Regions from separate parts of the Lentzea kristufekii genome, predicted to be linked through region 1. Evidence: riboswitches for the same ligand, from Rfam matches in the RefSeq annotation. Region 1 holds a riboswitch; each other region holds the start of a gene.

Evidence for each region. A riboswitch is a leader RNA that binds a small molecule or an ion and turns the genes downstream of it on or off. The one in region 1 is predicted to bind glycine.
Region 2: another riboswitch for glycine. It lies ahead of gcvT (glycine cleavage system aminomethyltransferase GcvT); the one in region 1 lies ahead of gcvP (aminomethyl-transferring glycine dehydrogenase).
Region 3: another riboswitch for glycine. It lies ahead of gcvH (glycine cleavage system protein GcvH); the one in region 1 lies ahead of gcvP (aminomethyl-transferring glycine dehydrogenase).

Annotation. Positions count from the first base shown of each region.
Region 1 covers NZ_JAXAVV010000014.1:234,981-240,235, forward strand. Annotated here, with positions in the region: gene SK571_RS27970 (hypothetical protein) at 1-44, shown strand, start outside; gene gcvP (aminomethyl-transferring glycine dehydrogenase) at 86-3,016, opposite strand; glycine riboswitch at 3,065-3,171, opposite strand; glycine riboswitch at 3,175-3,270, opposite strand; gene SK571_RS27980 (Clp protease N-terminal domain-containing protein) at 3,327-4,298, opposite strand; gene SK571_RS27985 (MerR family transcriptional regulator) at 4,386-4,952, opposite strand.
Region 2 covers NZ_JAXAVV010000001.1:232,835-238,089, forward strand. Annotated here, with positions in the region: gene SK571_RS01175 (COG4315 family predicted lipoprotein) at 19-696, shown strand; gene glyA (serine hydroxymethyltransferase) at 861-2,126, opposite strand; gene gcvT (glycine cleavage system aminomethyltransferase GcvT) at 2,140-3,234, opposite strand; glycine riboswitch at 3,334-3,424, opposite strand; glycine riboswitch at 3,426-3,516, opposite strand; gene SK571_RS01190 (DUF3817 domain-containing protein) at 3,562-3,864, opposite strand; gene SK571_RS01195 (hypothetical protein) at 3,879-4,232, opposite strand; gene SK571_RS01200 (transcriptional regulator) at 4,430-4,921, opposite strand; gene SK571_RS01205 (hypothetical protein) at 5,086-5,255, opposite strand, start outside.
Region 3 covers NZ_JAXAVV010000026.1:113,912-119,166, forward strand. Annotated here, with positions in the region: gene SK571_RS37995 (TetR/AcrR family transcriptional regulator) at 1-503, shown strand, start outside; gene ald (alanine dehydrogenase) at 576-1,688, opposite strand; glycine riboswitch at 1,914-2,006, shown strand; gene gcvH (glycine cleavage system protein GcvH) at 2,070-2,453, shown strand; gene SK571_RS38010 (L-serine ammonia-lyase) at 2,482-3,846, shown strand; gene SK571_RS38015 (winged helix-turn-helix transcriptional regulator) at 3,928-4,281, opposite strand; gene SK571_RS38020 (TROVE domain-containing protein) at 4,358-5,255, opposite strand, start outside.

The DNA of each region.
Region 1 (5,255 bases):
CCGACGAGAACTGCGGCGACGACGCCTGCCCTGTCGGAGCATGAAAAACGGGCGCACCCCCGAGTGCGCCCGTTCCTCCTGAGCCCTAGTTGCTGTACGCCTCGAGCGGCGGGCAGGAGCAGACCAGGTTGCGGTCGCCCTTCGCACCATCGATGCGGCGGACCGGCGGCCAGATCTTCGGAGCACCGGTACCGGCCGGGTACACGGCCTCCTCGCGGGTGTACGGGTGGTTCCACTCGCCGACGGTCACGCAGGCCGCGGTGTGCGGGGCGTTGCGCAGCGGGTTGTCCTCGACGGGCCACTCGCCGGCGCCGACGCGGTCGATCTCGCGCTTGATGGCGATCATGGCGTCGATGAACCTGTCGATCTCGGCCAGGTCCTCGGACTCGGTCGGCTCGACCATCAGGGTGCCGGCGACCGGGAACGACATCGTCGGGGCGTGCAGGCCGTAGTCGGCGAGGCGCTTGGCCACGTCGTCCACCGTCACGCCGGTGGCCTTGGTGATCGGGCGCAGGTCGAGGATGCACTCGTGGGCCACGAAGCCGCCCTCGCCGGTGTAGAGGACCGGGTAGTGCTCGTCGAGGCGGCGGGCCACGTAGTTCGCGGCCGCCACGGCGGTCAGGGTCGCGCGGCGCAGGCCGTCGCCGCCCATCATGCGCACGTACGCCCACGAGATCGGCAGGATCGACGCGGAACCCCACGGGGCGCCCGAGATCGGGCCGACACCGGTGGCCGGTCCCGCGGTCGGCTGCAGCGGGTGGTTCGGCAGGAACGGGGCGAGGTGGGACTTCACACCGATCGGGCCGACGCCGGGGCCACCGCCGCCGTGCGGGATGCAGAACGTCTTGTGCAGGTTCAGGTGCGAGACGTCCGAGCCGAACTTGCCGTAGCGGGCCAGGCCGATCAACGCGTTGAGGTTCGCGCCGTCGACGTACACCTGACCGCCCGCGTCGTGGACCAGGCCGCAGACCTCGCGGACGGTGTCCTCGTACACGCCGTGCGTCGACGGGTAGGTGATCATGATCGCGGCGAGGTCGTCGGCGTGCTCGGCGACCGTGGTGCGCAGATGGCCCATGTCGATGTTGCCCTTGTCGTCGCACTTCACGACGACGACGCGCATACCGGCCATGACGGCGGACGCGGCGTTGGTGCCGTGGGCGGACGACGGGATCAGGCAGACGTCGCGGTCGGCGTTGCCGTTCGCGCGGTGGTAGGCGCGGATCGCGAGCAGGCCCGCGAACTCACCCTGCGAACCGGCGTTGGGCTGCAGCGACACCGCGTCGTAGCCGGTGACCTCGGCGAGCCAGGCCTCCAGGTCCGAGACGATCTTCAGCAGGCCCTTGGCGTCCTCGACCGGCGCGAACGGGTGCAGCGTCGAGAACTCCGGCCACGTGATGGACTCCATCTCCGCGGTGGCGTTCAGCTTCATCGTGCAGGAGCCGAGCGGGATCATGCTGCGGTCCAGGGCGACGTCCTTGTCGGACAACGCGCGCAGGTAGCGCAGCAGCGCGGTCTCGGAGCGGTGCGCGTGGAAGACCGGGTGGGTCAGGTAGTCCGAGGTGCGGCGCAGGTCGGCCGGGATGCCGTCGGCGGTGTCGGCGTCGATGGCGTCCACATCGGACCCCGTGACACCGAAGGCCTCCCACACCGCGACGATGTGCGCACGCGTCGTCTTCTCGTCGCAAGCGATTGCCACGACGTCGTCGTCGACCTTGCGGAGGTTGATGCCGGCCTCGCGCGCCTTCTCGACGACAGCGGCGGCCTGGCCCTCGACGCGCACCTGGACGGTGTCGAAGAACTCGCCGTGCACGACGTCGAGCCCGGCCTCGCACAGGCCCGTGGCGAGCACGGTGGCCAGGCGGTGCACGCGGGTCGCGATCGAACGCAGGCCCTCGGGACCGTGGTAGACGGCGTACATGGACGCGATCACGGCCAGCAGCACCTGCGCGGTGCAGATGTTCGACGTGGCCTTCTCGCGGCGGATGTGCTGCTCGCGCGTCTGCAGGGCCAGGCGGTAGGCCAGCGAGCCGTCGGCGTCGACGGAGACACCGACGAGACGGCCGGGCAGCTGACGCTCCAGACCGGACCGGACGGCCATGTAGCCGGCGTGCGGGCCACCGAAGCCGATCGGCACGCCGAAGCGCTGCGTGGTGCCGATGACGACGTCCGCGCCGATCTCACCCGGCGCGCGCAGCAGCGTCAGCGCCAGCAGGTCGGCGACGACGACGGCCTGGGCGCCGGCGGCGTGGATCTCCTCGATCAACGCGGCCTGGTCGCGCACCACACCGGACGCGCCGGGGTACGACAGCAGCACGCCGAAGAAGTCGCCACCCAGGCCCAGTCCCTCGATGCCCTGCGACAGGTCCGCGACGACGATCTCGATGCCCAGCGGCTCGGCGCGCGTCTCGATGACGGCCAGCGTCTGCGGCAGCGTGTCGGCGTCGATGACGAACTTGTTCGACTTGGACTTGCCGGCGCGGCGCACCAGCGTCATCGCCTCGGCGGCGGCGGTCGACTCGTCCAGCATGGACGCGTTCGCGACCGGCAGGCCCGTCAGGTCGCCGACCATGGTCTGGAAGTTCAGCAGCGCTTCGAGGCGCCCCTGCGAGATCTCCGGCTGGTACGGCGTGTACGCGGTGTACCAGGCGGGCGACTCGAGCACGTTGCGCAGGATCACGCCCGGCGTCACGGTGTCGTAGTAGCCGAGGCCGATCATCTGCGTCATCGGGCGGTTCTGCGAGGCGAGCTCACGGAGCTCGGCCAGCGCCTCGGTCTCGGTGGCCGGGGCGGGCAGGTCCAGCACGAGGTCGCGCTCGTGAATGGACGAAGGCACCGCGTGCTGCGCCAGCTCCTCGAGCGAACCGACGCCGATGACGTCGAGGATGCGCGCGAGTTCGGCGGGGCGCGGACCCACGTGCCGGTCGGCGAACGGGGTGCCGTGCTCGAGAGCGGCGAGCGGAATCCGGAGGGGGTGGGCCCCCTGCTGGGGGTCGGTATTAACAGAGTCCTGCGTCATCAAACGCCTCCGGGGGCTGCGGGCACACGTGTCCTGGTGCCCTCCCCGCTCTGTCCGTACCCCGAGGGGCGCCTGAGAGGTTCACCCACCGGTCAGGATGGGCTTTCACCGTCGGCGGGATCGCCAGAAAACACCTGGTGATCCACTTTCCAGAGGCGTCTCGCTCGGCGGTCCTGGATGCCTGAGAGGTTCCCGGGGAGGGACTTGCTCCTTCGGCGCCGGGCTCGGGGCCCGGTCTCTCCCGCCAGAGTTCAGCGACTACCCGAGAAGAATACCCGCAGGCAGCTCAGGTAGTCCCTAGGGACGCGACCTACATCTCAGTCCGAAGACCGGCGAGCGCCCCGGCGACCGGGTCCGCGGGGTCGTCGCGCAACGCCACGAGCAGATGCGTGGTGCCCACGACGGCGTCGCCGCGACGGGCCGCGACGAGCTTCGCCCGTTCCACCGCACGCTCCACCTTGCCGCCGCTGACGGGCAACGCTGCCAGGTCGATTCCCGCCTCGCGCAACGCCGCCGCCCCGCCCGACTCGAACTCCGGCTTCAGCCTCCTGCCCGCCACCTCCAACTGGCGGTCGACCGACACCACCGCCTCCACCAGATCGCGGGACGACACCTCTCGCCTCGCGGCCACGGCCAGCCGTCCGGCCTCGTTGCGCACGACGGTCAGCACCGGCCCGCCCAGCCCCTGGCCGCGCGCGACCCAGCGCAGCAGCCAGCGCACGTACCCGCCGCCGGAGTCCCCCTCAAGTGCTCCCGCCTTGCGCAGCAACCGCACGGCGGGCGCTTCCTCGATCTCCGCGTAGGGCCGCGTGGCATCGGCCCGCACCGCGGCGGCCACCGCCTCGACGTCGACTCCGCGCAGCACGAACAGGTCGGCGGCACGTCCGGAACCCTGTTCCAGCAACGCGAGCGAGAGGTGGGTCGTGGTCAGCACGCCGTCGCCGGCCCGTGCGACCGCCGCGAGCAGACACTCCTCCAGAGCGCGGCTGACGGGCGGCACGGTCTCGAGGAGGAGGCGGTCGCAGGCGACGTTCATCAACGCCGTGACGTCCGGATGAGCCTCGGGAACGACGCCACCGTCGACGTCCGCCCAGTGCTCGTGCCCCCGCGCCATCGCCTGGGCCCGCAGCGACTTCACGCCGAGCTTGCGGCCGGGTCCGACGGTGTCGATCAGCGAGATCAGCAGGTTCTCGGTGCCGAGGAAGCCGAACTCCAGCCGGACCGCGCGCTGCGCCGCCGCTTCCAGCACCTTCACGACCTGATAGGAGGGGGTGATCGTCATGCCGGAAACGCTAGGGAACAACAAGATCCGGGCGCTTCCGCCGACCGGCCACTCACCAGCGCCAGTCGGCCACGATCATCAGGCCGGTCAGCCGGTGGCGCGCTCGCGACGCCGGCGGGTCAGCTCGTCCTCGGTCATCGGGGCGATCTCGACGCCGTCCGCACGTTCGGCCGGGAACTCGTGGATCGTGCCGGAGATCTCCCGCATCGCACCGCTGACCGCGATGCCGAACACGCCCTGGCCGCCCTGCAGCAGGTCGACGACCTCTTCGGGCGAGGTGCACTCGTAGACGGTGGTGCCGTCGGAGAAGAGCGTGATCTTCGCCAGGTCCTGCACGCCGCGGCGGCGCAGGTGGTCGACCGCGACCCTGATGTTCTGCAAGGAGACACCGGTGTCCAGCAGCCGCTTCACGACCTTGAGCACCAGGATGTCCTTGAAGGAGTACAACCGCTGGCTGCCGGAGCCGTGCGCCATCCTTATCGTCGGCGCGACCAGACCGGTCCTTGCCCAGTAGTCGAGCTGCCGGTACGTGATGCCCGCGATCTGACATGCCGCGGGTCCTCGGTAACCGACGAGCTCGTCCGGCAGCGAGGAGTCCGGGAACAGTTCACCCTGCAGCCCGGATTCGGCCCTCAAGGGCGCTTCCTCGACCACGCCTGCCTCCCCTCGGAACGGCCACGAAACTCATGACCGTCAAGCCGCCGCGTCCACTTCCGCGAAGCAGCGACGTCCACTCGAGTTCGACGGTAAGACCGGTCCGATGGCAGGTCAACGCGACGCGCGGGGAGATGCGACCCTCAACCTGAGGTAGAGAGTCATACCCTCACCCGAACGAGCACGTTCAGGTGACGTTTAGTGATCGTTTAGCGATCAATGCGACCGTAAGTAGTCCAATCGAGGGACGTCCAAACGAACTGCCCTCACGTCTGCACGGGACGGAGTGCGACACCCTGAAAA
Region 2 (5,255 bases), on a different contig from region 1:
CGGATGGACGAGGAGGACATGAGTGTGATCCGACGTAACCGCATTGCCATCGGGCTCGCCGCGGGACTGGCAGTTGTGCTGGGTCTGGGTGTCTGGAGCGCCACTGGCAGTGGCACGAACTCCAAGCCGGTGGCACAAACCGAAACCGACCTGGGCGTCCTCGGTGACTACGGCGACGTGGGTCAGCCCCCGGTACTCCAGGAACCCGCGCAGGCACCCGAAGCCCCCGTACAGCAGCAGGCCCCGGAAACCCCGGCCGCGCAGCCTCCCGCCGCGCAGCCCCCGGCCGCCGCTCCGGTGAGTTCCTTGAAGCTGGTCGGCAAGCCCGTCGACAAGATGGGCCTCGTGGTCCAGGACGGCGACGGCCGCACGATGTACCGCTTCGACAAGGACACCCCGAAGCCGGAAGGCAAGTCCAACTGCAACAACCAGTGTGCAGTGACGTGGCCTCCGCTCCTCGCGGACACGATCCCGCAGGTCGAGGGCATCGACTCGAAGCTGGTCTCGCTGATCACGCGCGCTGACGGCAAGAAGCAGGTCGCGATCGACGGCTGGGCGCTGTACGCCTACTCCCAGGACCCGAAGCCGGGTGCCTGGAAGGGTCAGGGCGTCGGCGGTACCTGGTTCGTGATCCAGCCTGACGGCAAGCGCAACGTGGAATGCCTGCCCCCTGGCGTCACGGCACCCGCCGCCTAACCCCACAGCATCCCATTAGGACGGTCCACCTGAAACACACATCACCCTGACATGGTGAAACCCCGGCCCTGGGGAAGGGGCCGGGGTTCCCGTCGTTTCGCTCTCGGATCACAAACGCGAGGGGCGCCACCGGATCTTCCGGTGGCGCCCCTCGTGGTTCAGCGTCAGAGCGTGGAGTACAGCGGGTGCTTCGCCGCCAGCACCTCGACGCGCGCACGCAGCTCGTCGATCGCCGCGCCCGGCTTCAGGGCCTCCGCGATCACGTCGGCGACCTCGGTGAAGTCCACCTCGCCGAACCCGCGGGTCGCGAGCGCCGGCGTACCGATCCGCAGGCCGGACGTCACCATCGGCGGGCGCGGGTCGTTCGGCACGGCGTTGCGGTTGACCGTGATGCCGATCTGGTGCAGCACGTCCTCGGCCTGCTTGCCGTCCAGCTCGGAGTTGACCAGGTCGACGAGGACCAGGTGCACGTCCGTGCCCCCGGTCAGCACCTTCACGCCGGCCGCCGCGACGTCCGCCTGCGACAGGCGCTCGGCCAGGATCCGCGCGCCCTCGAGCGTGCGGCGCTGGCGGTCCGCGAACTCCGGCGAGGCGGCGTGCTTGAACGCCACCGCCTTGGCCGCGATCACGTGCTCCAGCGGGCCGCCCTGCTGGCCGGGGAACACCGCCGAGTTGATCTTCTTGGCGATGTCGGCGTCGTTCGACAGGATCACGCCGCCACGGGGACCGCCGAGGGTCTTGTGGGTCGTGGTCGTCGTGACGTGCGCGTGCGGCACGGGCGACGGGTGCAGGTCGGCGGCCACGAGGCCGGCGAAGTGCGCCATGTCGACCATCAGGTACGCCTCGACCGAGTCCGCGATGCGGCGGAACTCGGCGAAGTCCAGCTGGCGCGGGTAGGCGGACCAGCCGGCGACGATCAGCTTCGGCCGGTGCTCCTGCGCCAGGCGCTCGACCTCGGCCATGTCGACGCGGCCGTCGGAGTCCGCGACGTGGTACGGCACGACGTTGTAGAGCTTGCCGGAGAAGTTGATGCGCATGCCGTGCGTCAGGTGGCCGCCGTGCGCGAGGTCCAGGCCCAGGATCGTGTCGCCGGGCTGGAGCAGAGCGAACATCGCGGCCGCGTTGGCCTGCGCACCCGAGTGCGGCTGGACGTTCGCGAAACCGGCGCCGAAGAGCGACTTGATGCGCTCGATGGCGAGACGCTCGACGACGTCCACGTGCTCGCAGCCGCCGTAGTAGCGGCGGCCGGGGTAGCCCTCCGCGTACTTGTTGGTGAGGACGGAGCCCTGGGCCTGCAGCACCGAGACGGGCGTGAAGTTCTCCGAGGCGATCATCTCGAGCGTGCCCTGCTGGCGTGCCAGCTCGGCCGCAACGGCCTCGGCCACCTCGGGGTCGTACTCCGCGAGGGAGGCGTTGAACTGGTCGGACATCTGGAGGATCTCCCTACTTGGCGCGCTTGTAGAACGGAAGTGCGACGACCTCGACCGGCTGCTTCTTGCCGCGGACGTCCACCAGCAGTGAGGTGCCGGGCTCGGCACTGGCCTTCGACACGTAGGCCATGGCGACGGAGTAGCCGAGGGTCGGGGACAGCGCGCCCGACGTCACCTCGCCCACGACCTCGTCGCCGTCGAGCACCGCGTAGCCGTGGCGCGGGGCGCGGCGCTCGGGCGTCTTCAGTCCGACGAGGACCGAGTCCACCCCGGACTCGGCGACCTTGGTCAGCGCCTCGCGGCCCACGAAGTCGCCGGGCTTGTCGAGCTTCACCACGCGGCCCAGGTTCGCGTTGTAGGGCGTCAGCGACGTCGTGAGTTCGTTGCCGTACAAGGGCATCCCGGCTTCGAGACGCAACGTGTCGCGGCAGCCGAGACCGCACGGCTTGAGCTCGTGCGCCTCGCCCGCGGCCAGCAACGCCGCCCAGACCGCGGGCGCGTCGGCGGGCGCGACGAAGAGCTCGAAGCCCTCCTCACCGGTGTACCCGGTGCGGGCGAGCAGCGCGTCGACACCGGCCACGGTGGACGGGTACGAGGCGTAGTACTTGACCGTCGACAGGTCGGTCTCGGTCAGGCCGGAGAGGATCTCGACCGACTTCGGGCCCTGGATCGCGATCAGCGCGTAGTCGGTCGAGGCGTCCGTGACGACGGTGTCGAACCCGGCGGCACGCTCGACCAGGGCCTCGGCGACGACCAGAGCGTTCGAGGCGTTCGCGACGACCATGAACTCCTGGTCGCCCAGGCGGTACACGATCAGGTCGTCGATCACGCCGCCGTCGGCCTGGGTGATCATCGTGTAGCGCGCCTTGCCGACGGCCAGTGCCGAGATGTGGCCGACCAGCGCGTAGTCGAGGGCCTCACCGGCCTGCGGTCCGGTCAGGACGATCTCACCCATGTGCGTGAGGTCGAACAGGCCCGCGGTCGTGCGCACCGCGTGGTGCTCCGCGAGCTCGGACGAGTAGCGCAGCGGCATCCGCCAGCCCGCGAAGTCGGTGAACATCGCGCCGAGCTGCTCGTGCTCGGCGTTCAGAGGCGTGAGGCGGGACATCAGAACGCTCCTCCAGGGTGCGCCGAAGAGCCGGACGCGGCCGGCTGAGGCATCAGAAGAATGACACGGTCCATCGGAGACTCCTCACTAGAGCGAGCCTCCCCCTCTGTCATGAGCCTGAGAGCTTCGCCGCGCGGAGCGCGACTTGCACCGTGGGCGAGGCTGCTGATGAGCCTGCTTTCCAGAGTTGCCTTCGTCGTGCGGTATCTGTGCCTGAGAGATTCCGGGGAGGGATTGCTCCTTCGGCGCCCCTTCGAAAGGGGTCTCTTCCGCGCGACATCGACGGCCGTGTTCAGTTGTCAGCCCCAGACGCTAGCAGGCCAAACGTCACAGCGGGACGCCCTGCGCAGTCTTCTCGACCACCTTGCGCTCCGCCCAGAAGGACAGGAACGGGATCGTGCCGGCGACCAGCACCAGCGCGGTGCCCTTGATCGACCAGCGCAGCTTCAGCGCCAGGTCGACCGAAATCACCAGGTAGATGGCGTAGAGGAAGCCGTGGATCGGGCCGACGACCTTCATCGCGCCGTCCATGTCCGCGGCGTACTTGAGCACCATGGCCACGACCAGGAGCAACAGGAAGACTCCGACCACGTAAGCCATGACCCTGAACCGGGTCAACGCACCCTTCATCTGCCCGCCTTCGCTCAACGACCGTCCCGCGCGTTGAGGTCCGCGAGCATGCGGTTGTAGGCCGCGAGCTCCGCGTCTTCTTCGTCGTCGAAGTGCTCGACAGGCGCGGGTTTGACGGCGTCAACGGTAGCCACCGGGCGGGGAGCGGGCGCAACCGGCTCCGGTGCGAGATCCGCGTCACGGTTCTGGCGCGACAAACGGCGGAAACGCCACACCATGAAGAGGGGGAAGAGGCCGAAGAGCGGCCACTGGAGCACGTAACCGAGGTTCTGGAACGTGCCGCTGGCGGACTCGAAGCGCTGCCACTGCCACCACGCGAGCCCGCAACAGGCGACCAGCGCCGCCAGACAGGCGAACGCGATCAGCACACGCTGGGGAGTAAGGAGGCCGCGCACGACTTCCACACTACTTGGGTGAGGCCTCCTCACGGAGGCCACCCTGTGGGGGTCCGGGGGCTCGCCCCCGGCTGGGGCGTGGGGGCTTGGCCCCCATAGAACACGCGAAACGATTTCCGTGAGCGCGTTCCGCGAACATAGGGGCCCCAATCGTGGAGCCCCGTTCCCCACTACGCCACGCCGTCCCGGCGCTGCCTCTGCAGACGTGCGACGCACCAGGCTGCGGCAGAACCGCGGCGAAGGTGCTGGAGAACCGTCATCGGTCCCAGGCGCCGACCGAGGTCGGCAGGAGACAGGCCCGCCGCGCGGTAGTCGAGCGCGCGCTGGTCCAACGGGCTGATGCCCGCGTCCCACCACTGCTCGGCCTCGGCGACGTCGCCCACCAGCTGCCAGTAGCTCGCCGCGGCGGCGAGCAGTGCCTCGGGTGCCTCCGGCGCCCGCTTGCGCATCGCGGCCACGTAGGCCGGATCCGCCGAGTCGACCTTGACCAAGCCACGCGACCCGCTCCTGCCTCCCCGCTGCACGGGGATGCCTGGCGCCGAGGGGGGAGCCTCCGCGAGCCATGCGTTCTTGATCCGGTTCACCTCCTGCATCTCTGCGTCATCAGACCGTTCAGCCGCCCACTGCTGCAACAGCTCGTGGACCCCGGAGTCCTCGACCATATGTGCCTCCTCGTCGGTCGGGGATCGGCCATTGCAGCGGAAGGTATTCGGTAGGTCTGACAATCGCCAGACCCTGAATCCCCAGAACACCCGTTACCAGTGCGTGATTGGCCTCATTCCACCCATCCGGCTCAACGCGGACGGCCGAGGATCACCGACCGTCACTAGCTGAGCGGGGTGGCCGTGCCGAAGAGGCTCCTGATGAAGGTGATGATCGACTCCGCGCCCTGACGCAGCCAGCCGAGCACCTGCTGCACCGCCGAGGCGGACTGCTCGGGCTGGGTGATCAGGAGGAACAGCACCAGCGCGACGCCCGCCAGCACTAGCACCTTCT
Region 3 (5,255 bases), on a different contig from region 1:
CGACGAAGGACGCGCTGATCGAGCTCTGCCTCGACGAGATCTACGGCGAGTTCACCCTCCCCGATTCCGAGACCGACTGGGAGACCGCGGTGCGCGGGATGATGCGCGAGCTGCGTCAGCTCGCGCTCAAGCACCCGTGGTGGATCCGCGGGATCGGGGAGTTCAACACCATCGGTCCGAACGCCGTGGCGTACGCGGACGCCATGTTCGGGCCGATGCTGCGCGCCGGACTGTCGACCGTGGCCGCTGCCCAGTCGATCTCCACGGTGGGCAGCTTCGTCAACGGGTACGCGATCGCCGAGGTCAACTTCATCGGCCGCGGCGGGATGGACTCGCCGCCACCGGACATGGACAAGATCGCCGACCTCTACCGGGACAAGCACCCGCAGTACGTCGCGATGCTGGACGAGAGCGAGTTGTGGTCGCTTGAGCGCCAGTTCGAGTTCGGGCTGGACTGCGTGATCGAGGGCGTCAAGGCGAAGCTGGAGGCGTTGCGGTCGTGAGCACCGGCGCCGGACAGGCGAAACCCCCGCAGCGATTCACGCGTGCGGGGGCCTCAGTCATCCAGTTGGCTTTCAGACGACGGTCTCCAGCGGCGTGTGCACGAGCCCGGTCGCCTCGGCCACCGGGCCGTTGGTCAGCAGACCGGCGTGGACGTTCAGGCCCAGGGCGAGCGAACGGTCGTCCTTGAGCGCCTTCTCCCAGCCCTTGTCGGCCAGCGCGACGGCGTAGGGCAGCGTCACGTTGGTCAGCGCGTAGGTCGAGGTGCGCGGGACGGCGCCCGGCATGTTCGCGACGCAGTAGAACACCGAGTTGTGGACCTCGTAGGTCGGCTCGGCGTGCGTGGTGGCGCGGGAGTCCTCGAAGCAACCGCCCTGGTCGATGGCGATGTCGACGAGCACCGAACCCGGCTTCATCTCGGCGACGAGCGCGTTCGAGACGAGCTTCGGGGCCGCGGCACCGGGGACGAGCACGGCACCGATGACCAGGTCGGCCTCGCGGACGGCCTGCTCGATCGCGAACGAGTTCGAGGCGAGCGTGCGCAGACGGCCCTGGAACTGGGCGTCGATCTGGCGCAGGCGGTCGACGTTGGTGTCGAGGATCTGCACGTCCGCGCCCATGCCGACGGCGATGGTGGCCGCGTTGACGCCCGCCACGCCGCCGCCGATCACGACCACGCGGGCCGGGGCGACACCGGGGACGCCGCCGGGCAGCACGCCGCGGCCGCCGGAGGGCTTCATCAGCGCGAACGCGCCGACCTGCGGGGCCAGCCGGCCCGCGACCTCGGACATCGGGGCGAGCAGCGGCAGCGCGCGGTTCGGCAGCTGCACGGTCTCGTAGGCGATGGCCGTGGTGCCGGACGCGAGCAGCGCCTCGGTCAGCGGCTTGTCGGCGGCGAGGTGCAGGTACGTGAAGAGGGTCTGGCCGGCGCGGAGACGGGGGTACTCCTCGGCGATCGGCTCCTTGACCTTGAGGACCAGGTCGCCCTCGGCCCAGACGTCGTCGGCGGTCGCGAGGACCTTGGCGCCCGCGGCGAGGTACTCCTCGTCGGTGATCGCGGAACCGAGACCGGCGCCCTGCTCGACGTAGACGTCGTGCCCGCGGCTGGTCAGCTCGTGCGCACCGGCAGGGGTGAGAGCGACGCGGTACTCGTGGTTCTTGATCTCGCGAGGAACTGCGATCCGCACGATGACTCCTCCGTTCGGTGGCTGACATCTCACAATGTGAGGCAGCCACAAGGTCATGTCACTGTGCAGATCGCACTATCTGATACCCCGCTGGTTGTTCATCTGGGACAAAGCGACCTGAGGCCGGTTCGCGTTCCGCTCGACCGTCCCGCGTTGACACTCGGCGGGGGCCGCACATAGCGTTCGCCCCGGACAACTGAACACCGGCCGCGGCGCGCCAGCGCCAGAACCCGCGTGGGAGAGACCTCGACGAACTGGTCGAGGCGCCGAAGGGGCAAGCTCCCGCACACTCTCAGGCAGCAAGACCACCCGGGGTAGGCAACTCTGCACGGCGGAGGGGGCGCAAGTTTCCTGACCCGTCACAGCCAGAGGAGTCGCGCCGTGGAGTTCCCCGAGAACCTGCTCTACACCGTCGAGCACGAGTGGGTCGACTGGACGCCTGGCACCCAGGACCCGCTGACCTGCGGAATCACCGAGTACGCGGCTGACGCGCTCGGCGACATCGTCTTCATCCAGCTGCCCGAGGTCGGTGCCGAGGTCGTCACCAACGAGGTCTGCGGCGAGCTGGAGTCCACCAAGTCCGTGAGCGACCTGTTCTCGCCCGTCACCGGTGAGGTGATCGAGGTCAACAGCGCCGTCGTGGACGACCCGGCCGTCGTGAACAGCGACCCGTACGGCGCCGGCTGGCTGTTCAAGGTCCGCGTCGACTCGGCCGAGAACCTCCTCACGGCGGCGAAGTACGCCGAGCTCACCAAGTCTGACTGACCGCCCCACCACCACGAAGGACTGATCAGTGGCGATCAGCGTTTTCGACCTTTTCTCCGTCGGCATCGGACCGTCCAGCTCCCACACGGTCGGACCGATGCGCGCGGCCGCGATGTTCGTCGAGAAGCTCGGCGCGCGTGCGTCCGAAGTGGACCGCGTGCACGTCGAGCTGTTCGGCTCGCTCGGTGCGACCGGACACGGCCACGGCAGCCCCAAGGCCGTGTTCCTCGGCCTCGAAGGCAACCTCCCCGAAGAAGTCGATCCCACCGCCGCGGCCGCCCGCGTCGAGGAGATCATCTCCACCGGGCGGCTGAAGCTCGGCGGCACGCACGAGATCGGCTTCGTGCACGACCGCGACCTCGTCATGCACCGCCGCAAGTCACTCCCGTTGCACCCCAACGGGATGAGCTTCGAGGCGTTCGCGGACGGCAAGTCGGTCGAGCACGCCGTCTACTACTCGATCGGCGGCGGTTTCGTCGTCGACGAGAACGCCAGCGGCACCGACCGGATCAAGCCGGACTCCACGCCGTTGCCGCACCCGTTCCTGACCGGCGACCAGCTCCTCGCGCGCTGCCGCGAGACCGGCCTGTCGATCAGCGAGATCATGATGGCCAACGAGCTGTCGTGGCGAACGGAAGCCGAGATCCGCCAAGGACTTCTGCACATCTGGCACGTCATGCAGGAGTGCGTCGAACGCGGCTGCAACGAGCACGGCATCCTGCCCGGCGGCCTGAAGGTCCGCCGCCGCGCCGCCGAAATGCGCAAGACGCTGGAGAAGGAGCACTTCGTCACCGACCCGTTGCGGGTCATGGACTGGGTGACGCTCTTCGCGCTGGCCGTCAACGAGGAGAACGCGGCGGGCGGGCGTGTCGTCACCGCGCCGACCAACGGCGCGGCCGGCATCGTCCCGGCGGTCCTGCACTACTACACGAAGTTCGTGCCGGGAGCGTCCGACGACGGCGTGGTCAGGTTCCTGCTGACCGCAGGTGCGATCGGCGTGCTGTTCAAGGAGAACGCGTCGATCTCCGGTGCCGAGGTCGGTTGCCAGGGCGAGGTCGGCTCGGCCTGCTCGATGGCCGCCGGCGGCCTCGCCGAGGTGCTCGGCGGCACCCCCGAGCAGGTCGAGAACGCCGCCGAGATCGCCATGGAGCACAACCTCGGCCTGACGTGCGACCCGATCGGCGGCCTGGTGCAGATCCCGTGCATCGAACGCAACGCCGTCGCGTCCATCAAGGCCATCACGGCCGTGCGCATGGCTTTGCGGGGCGACGGTTCGCACTTCGTGTCGCTCGACAAGGTCATCAAGACCATGCGGGACACCGGCAAGGACATGTCGGTGAAGTACAAGGAGACAGCTCGCGGCGGACTCGCCGTGAACGTCATCGAGTGCTGATCTCCAACACGCGCTGCGCGTTCCGGTTGTCCAATCCGGACGGCGGAACGCGCAGCGCGGGGAAGAGCGAGCTCGTACCGCTCAGCGGGCGTCGTACGCGGCCTGCGCGGCCAGCACCTCGGGCATGCGGCCCTCGAGCAGGTGGATCAGCGACAGCAACCGCTCGGCCGTGTCGCGGCCCAGCGGCGTGAGGCTGTAGTCGACGCGGGGCGGGTTCGTGTTCTGGGCTTCCCGGAGCACGAGCCCGTCGCGCTCCAGCGCCTGCAACGTCTGGGACAGCATCTTCTCGCTGACCCCGTCGACGCGGCGGCGCAGCTCGTTGAAGCGCAGCTGCCCGTCGGCGAGCGCGGTCAGCGTCAGGCTGCCCCACCTGCCGGTGATGTGCTCCAGCGTGGGACGCGACGGGCACGCTTTCGCGAACACGTTGTAGTCCATAGCGGGATCATACCTGGTCACAACGCTAACTGAAAGTAAGTGTGAGAGCTCTCCGCGTCGGGAGAGCTCTCACACATCAGAACGGCCAGGTGGCGTTCTGACCTGCTTCGAGCAAGGGGACCATGCGAAAAGTGGCGTCCGTGAGGCCGCCAAATTCGTGCCGGTTCGCCTTGCCGGTGGCGTACGCGGCGTTGCGGTAGCCACCGAGGTTGAACCCGTAGATCGGCACGTGCGCGGGCACGACGTCCGAGACACCCTGCCCGTGGTACCCGGACATCGTCTGCATGTCCGAGATGACGAACACGCGGTCGTGGCCCCGGTAGGAGCGCTTCAGCGACCCGACGATGTCGGTGCCGTGCCCGACCTCGCCGATTCGCTTGAGGAACCGGTCGACCTCGCGGATGACCGATGCGCCCGGCTTGACGTCGTGCCGGAACGTGCCGTCCGCGAACCCGACCACGTCGACCTGCTCGCCCTTCGCGCCCAGTGCGACGCCGAACACCGCCGCGGCCTTCGCCGGGGTGACCTTCGACCGCGCCGAGATCGCGCCGGTCGTCATCGACGCCGAGGTGTCGACGAGGATCAGCGAGCGGCCGGGCAGGGCGGGCAGGTTCGACAGCGACGCCTGCAGTGCCTGGTCCAGGGCGTGGCCCCAGCGCAGGCTCGGCGCCGCCTCGTAGGCGGACAGGAAGCGGAACGGGAACTGCCGCGAGCGCGCCACCTGACCGGGGTCGGCCAGTCGAGCGGCGACAGCGGCCGCGGCCTCGTCGGACATGCCGGCCTCGTCGAAGTTCCTGAGGTTCCTGAGCGCGGCCATGTACCCCATGGACGGCGCGAGCGCCTCCCACACCTCGCGAGTCAGCGGTCCCTGCAGCCAGCCGGCCACGGACTCCCACGTCATCCCCGCCCGGCGCAGCACGTCGACGGCGTCGGGACGTTCGAACAGCGCGCGGCGCTGCTCGACCGGCCACGCC